One region of the Pseudoalteromonas sp. T1lg122 genome, then DNA from elsewhere that is predicted to be linked to it. Evidence: riboswitches for the same ligand, from Rfam matches in the RefSeq annotation. Region 1 holds a riboswitch; the other holds the start of a gene.
What was found. Region 1 has a riboswitch for cyclic di-GMP ahead of C2M33_RS04760 (chitin-binding protein). Riboswitches for the same ligand answer to the same signal wherever they lie in the genome.
Positions count from the first base shown of each region.

Region 2: another riboswitch for cyclic di-GMP. It lies ahead of C2M33_RS03350 (hypothetical protein); the one in region 1 lies ahead of C2M33_RS04760 (chitin-binding protein).

Region 1 is NZ_PQCG01000005.1:116,694-119,869, reverse strand. Features, by position in the region: gene C2M33_RS04765 (S9 family peptidase) at 1-812, opposite strand, end outside; gene C2M33_RS04760 (chitin-binding protein) at 926-1,495, opposite strand; cyclic di-GMP riboswitch class I at 1,603-1,686, opposite strand; gene C2M33_RS04755 (efflux RND transporter permease subunit) at 1,822-3,176, opposite strand, start outside.
Region 2 is NZ_PQCG01000001.1:732,877-736,052, reverse strand. Features, by position in the region: gene C2M33_RS03360 (calcium/sodium antiporter) at 1-61, shown strand, start outside; gene C2M33_RS03355 (mechanosensitive ion channel family protein) at 97-933, shown strand; gene C2M33_RS03350 (hypothetical protein) at 1,005-1,754, opposite strand; cyclic di-GMP riboswitch class I at 1,771-1,866, opposite strand; gene C2M33_RS03345 (zinc ribbon domain-containing protein YjdM) at 2,267-2,602, opposite strand; gene C2M33_RS03340 (Tll0287-like domain-containing protein) at 2,678-3,176, opposite strand, start outside.

The DNA of each region.
Region 1 (3,176 bases):
AACTCACCTTCTGGGTTATTGGCATCCAGCACCCAAGTATCGTTTGTTTCTGTAGTCGCAAGGTCAATAATGATAAGGCTTTCATCGCGGCTTTTGCCAAGCCCCATGAAAAAGCTTTTATCTTGCTCTTCATAAACCAGTACATCATCAGCTTGCGAGGTGCCTAAAACATGGCGGTAAACCTGAAAACCCAATAAGGTTTGTAGGTCTTTTTTCACATAAAAAACGGTTTTACTGTCATTAGCCCACACCACTTGGCCTTCGGTGTTTTCCAGCGCATCGCTAAACATCTCACCGCTCGCAATATTTTTAAAACGCACTGTGTAAATACGGCGCCCTTCGGTGTCTTCAGAGTAAGCAAGTAGCTGCTCGTTTGGGCTAATTGCAACTTCGCCTAATTCATAAAATTCGTAGTCGCCAGCTAATTGGTTTACATCTAACAACAGGTGCTTGTCGTGCGCTTCTATTGAGCTGCTGCGATAATGGCGTGCATATTCATCGTCGCCACGTACTTCTGAGTGATACCAATACTGGCCATCTTTTACCGGTACCGTGTTGTCGTCTTTAACAATACGATCTTTTAGCTCATTAAATAATTGTTCGCGCAGTGGTTTTATATCGGCTAGTTGCTTATCGCAATAATCGTTTTCGGCATTTAAGTGCGCTAATACATCCTCATTTTCACGCTCATCATCACGCATCCAATAATAGTGATCGGTGCGAGTATGTTGGTGAGTCGTTAATGGATGAGGGTGTTTTTTGGCAACAGGAGGATGCGCGAGTAAAGACAAAGAATACGATTTTAATGACACAGGGAAAAACCAAAATAAAAAACGAATTACTGGCAGTTTATCACAGAATTAAAAAAGCCCACTCAAATTGAGTGGGCTAAGCAATGCTAAAATAGCATTTAGGGGGAAAACTGTTAATGCGATACTTGCTGCCAAGCCATGGCCCAGCTTTTTCCTACACCTGGCTCAAACAGCGGGTTGTGTGAATCTTTAACACGACAAAACTCGCTAAATGGCCACGGTTTACACATATAAATATGACCCGTTTTTGGCTGTAGTACTTTAACACCCGCACTGTAATCGCTGCATGCTTGTGGGTAGACATAGTCATAATCTTGCAGACTATCTTGCACTCGCTCTTTACATTTTGCGATGCAATTAAACGCCACTTTTACCTGCGTAATGCCCGACCCTTCAAGGGCATAAATTTGGTTTGAACGGTACGCGACTACTAAACCTTGTTCGGTCATTTTGCCCGCTTTAACCAGCGGAATATGCACGTTAATATGCTCGGCAACAGAACGTGGCCAATTATGAGGCTCACCCTGATCGGAACTGCTGATCGGGTATTCGAATGATAAATCGACTAGCTCTCCTTGCATGTCATAAAAGGTCACAATCACCCTATCACCAACAAACAGTTGGGTATGATGATTTAAGCAACCAATCGGCAACCACTTCCCAGAGGCCATTGACGTATGCATAAACAAAATATCACCCTAAGAACAACTAATAGGCATTATCTAACAACCGAACAAAATAAATACTTTTAGTTTGAGGCAAGAGATCCAAAGCACTAGATTATGTGCTTATCAGCGGCCCCGCTATCATAGTTTAAAACCTTAGACCGGAAACTTTGCGTCCTAACCTTTCAGTTAGTTTGCCAAAAACAAGACTGAGTATAATCGTGACCGAATCACAAATCAAACAAAAGAATGTAACCAAACGTCTTATATAGCAAATAGTTACTAGCAAAAACGAATGATACAAAAAAGCCAACCTTTAGGTTGGCTTTTAAACTGATGGGGTATTAATCCCTTGCTAGTTTTCTTCTGGTCGTTACTCGGTGCCCCGCACGGAATACTTTCAAGAAGATATTACCCACATCACTCATGATGATGTACAAACAAGGTACAAGTACTAGCGTGATTAGGGTTGCAAACATAACCGCAAAACCAAGTGCAACTGCCATTGGAATGACAAATTTAGCTTGTAAGCTGGTTTCGAACATAATTGGTAGTACACCAGCAAAGGTTGTAATTGAAGTCAGGGTAATTGCTCTAAAGCGTGCACAACCTGCTTCGATAACGGCTTCGCGAGTTGAAATACCTTCACGGCGCGCTTGGTTTACAAAGTCAGTCATAACTAACGAGTCGTTAATTACCACACCCGCTGCCGCAATCAAACCAAAGCCCGACATCAAGCTAATATCTAAACCAAACCAGAAGTGACCCCAAATTGCACCGGTTAAGCTAAATGGAATAACCGACATAACAATAAGAGGCTGTGAATAGCTCTTAAGCGGTACTGCAAGCAAGATATACACTAAAATCATACCGCCGATGAAGAACATGATTTGCTCATTAGCTTGCGCTTGTTGCTCTTCAATAGAACCACCTAACTCAGTTTTAACTGATGGGTATTCTTCTTTAAGTTGCGGTAACAGAGTCTCTTTAACTTGCTTAACAACTTCGCCCGGTTCAATCGCTTCTTCATCGATACTGCCGTAGATATACACAGTACGATAGCCACCTTCACGGCGAATATAACTAATACCTGGCGTTTCATTCAGCTCGACAACATCACCTAGCATGACCTCTTTACCAGCAGGTGTTGTAATAACGGCATGCTTTAATGAGGCAAACGCTTCACGTGTTAGTTTCGGATAACGAACCATGACGCGCACTTCTTCACCACGGCGAATAACACGCTGAGCTTCACCACCGTAGAAACTTGCACCTACTTGATTAGCAATATTGGCAAGGTCTAAACCTAAATCATATGCCACAGGTTTTAAGCTTAATTGCACTTCTTTGCTCGCCGGATCGATGGTCGAACTAATATCAAACAAGCCTTTTTGCTGTTGTAATAGTTGGATGAAACGACGACCTGCATCATTTAAGGTATCGATATCTGGGCCGTAAAGTAAGTAACCAAACTCACCATCCATACCACCGCCATTCACGTCATCGTAAATTTGCAGTGATTTCACACCTGGGATACTTGGCATTTGTTCACGCCAACGACGAGATAATTCAAATGCGTTATACGGACGTAACTCTTCATCGACCAGCGGTGCCAGTAGCTGTGCTTCAGTACGACCTTGGTTAAACACTAAGATATCGCGGATCAGCTTTTGGCCAAACTCACGCTCTGTCTCTTGGT
Region 2 (3,176 bases), on a different contig from region 1:
TGGTTTATTGCTGATTTTTATTGCCTATAACGCATGGCTTTTACTTTCAATTTATAAATAAATGCAATTTAGAATTTAAAAAAATCAAGGACCTTTATGAAGCAAACTATCAATGAGTTTTGGCTCAATAACTCAGAAACAATTATAGCGCTAGGCTATAAAGTGATACTCGCAATTGCTATTTTAATTGCCAGTGCAGTACTTGCTAAGTCAGTGAAAAAGGCTATCAAAAACTCCAATGCTACCCTTAAAAAACTTGATAATACCTTGCTGCCTATTTTGTCGTCTGTGGCAGGTTATGCCGTGTATATTATTGGCGGGGTGTTTATTTTAGATATCTTTGGCGTGAATACAGCAAGCCTTATTGCTCTAATGGGTGCTGCTGGTTTAGCGATAGGGTTAGCCCTTAAAGACACCTTAAGTAATATTGCAGCAGGCATGATGTTACTTATATTAAGGCCGTTTAAAGTCGGTGATTTTGTTGAGATAGGCTCGATGCAAGGTACTGTCTCTGAGGTAAACCTATTCACCAGTGTTTTTCAAACGATTGATGGTCTTTATATCGCATCACCTAATGGCATAGTGTGGGGTAACAATATTAAAAACTTCACGCGAAATGGCAAACGCCGAATGGATATTGTTGTGGGTATTTCATATGCCGATTCAATCGATGATGGCTTTGCGGTGCTAAAAGATATTGCCGCGAACGAAAGCCGTTTACTGAGTGAGCCAGCGGCGCAAGTGATGGTGACAGCCATGGCTGAGAGCTCGGTGAATATTCAGCTAAGAGCATGGGCTAAAAATGAAGACTATTGGCAAACCTATTGGGATTTAAACAAACGAGTTAAAGAGTCAATCGAGAATGCAGGCCTGACAATTCCTTTCCCACAACGTACTTTACATATACCTGAAGGCGTGGTGACAAAAAAGTAAAATAAAAAAGCCTAGCGCAGGCTAGGCTTTGAATGAAAAGGAAAGCTAGTTATTGTGATTTTTCTAAATTATTATTTAAACACGACTTCACCATAGTAATGAGGCTCTTTACCATTTTGTTTAAGCATGTAAGTGCACTTGACGCCTTTTTTACCAAATTGACCAACAGGTGCATGATCTTTGAGTACATTTATTTTTTGACCATTGAAGTCACAAATAAAGTCACGGATTGAACCTTTAGTCGACGTAAAATCCCCAAGCTTCACTTTATGATTCTTTTTGAAAACAAAAGCTTTATGAGAGTTACCATTACGGTAATCGAACATATCCAAACTTAGGGTTGTTTTATAGCTTTTCGTTACAGCACCTTGGCCATTAGCATCGTTAATAATGCCTGTCCATGTTACAACTTTATTTTTTCCTCGATAGTGTTTTGGCGACTTACCTGTGTCTCCACCTGGCATCAAAGTAAAAGTTATAATTTCGGCATTACTACCGGGGCGAGATTTCCATGAGCATTCAATGCCGTTTTTGAATTGATGGTAATTCAATCCTTTTAGACCTGGCCCTTTAATAGCAGGGCAGGTTACTTTGCCGCCAATGCTATCCGAATACATCATTTTGTATTCTTCAGGTTTTATATATGCTTTGTTATCACCATTACCATAACGAACTTCATCGTAAGGAATGGTCAAGAAAACTCCTTTCGTGCCGATTTCGCCTCGCAATGACTGTGCACCAAAATTCGGATCGTCTACTGCGTAAGCTGTTGATGTGAAAGCGACAGCAAGTAATGCTGTGCTAAAGATGTGATGTTTCATTGTTCTGGATTCCAAATTCCACAACCCGGCTATCTTCCCATTTCCTTACTTCTTTCAGAGAAGACCCGTGGCTTTCCGTCCCTACCTCACAGTAGGTTTGGCAGTATTAATACATTAGTTTTGTTAAAAACATATTTGTATGACTGCATGAACACCTATTTATAGTTCCTAAATAGTGTTCAAAATACCTGCTTTTTAAACGTGGTTTAAATCATATTCCGTATTCAAGAAATAATGATTGAAAAGAAGTGTAGGAGAATAATTATTTAATGCAAAATAATTAGTATAAATTTATTATTCCTTTACCTTAAAGCAAGTGTTCTGGATCTGTTTTGGGATCAGTGTATTGTTTTTGGGTATGTTCTTATTATTTTGATTTTAAATGGAATATATTTTCAGTGAAGTTCTATATCTTTGAATTAAAATGCTATTCTATTTGAAATGTTTTTTTGTTTCTTTAAAGTATACTAATTGAGCAGTGTTTTTATATTGGGCACTGCTCAATATGTTTATTAAGCTTTTTTAACAAACTTAGCAGTTACCATCATTTCACCGACGCCATCAACTTTACAGTCTAATTCGTGGTCTTTTTTATCTAACACTCGGCGGATAACGGCTTTGGTGCCAATTTTAATTACTTGTGAGCTGCCTTTAATTTTTAAATCTTTAGCAACGGTCACTTTATCGCCATCGACCAATAAGGTACCGTTAGCATCTCTTACATCGATTACATCAACGTTATTAACAGCATTTGGATCCCACTCATGAGCGCACTCTGGGCATACTAAGTTGTTTTGATCTTCATACACGTATTCAGAGTTACATTGTGGGCAAGGAGGTAAAGACATAAATGGCACCTTGGTTGATTTTAAAAGGGTATTTTAATTGCTAAGAGCAAACTATGCGAGTACAAGGCATATATTTTATGGCTCAGACGTGTCGAGTTCTTTGGTAATAGAGAATATTCCTCTTAAATCACCAAGCTGATAACCTGTCGCTAAATCATTTGGGTAATGCTCGCTAAGCGCTTGCTTTACTTCTGGCGCAATCGTTTGACCATGACAATTGAGGCACACTGGCGCGACTTTTATCGCTTTAGCAAAGCGAAATTGACCATCTTTGCTGGTTGAAAAAGTCACATTATCGATGCTTTCTGTGTTTCTGATCATATCGAGCAACTGAGCGATTTTTTCAGCTTCCCAGTCATCAGGTTTATTATTTGGATTACGGTTTTTAGTGCTTTTACGCGCTACAGTCCAACCATCGGTTGATAAGCTTTCAGCAATGGCTGGGGCTTGCATTTTGCACACGTTAATTCCTTCAACTAAACCGCCTTGTTTGATTGCAGCTGCCAATGCTGATTTGAGCGTCGTGGCAAATTCAGTTGCTCGCTCAGCTGCTTCGGTTTCTAGAGTCGCTGAG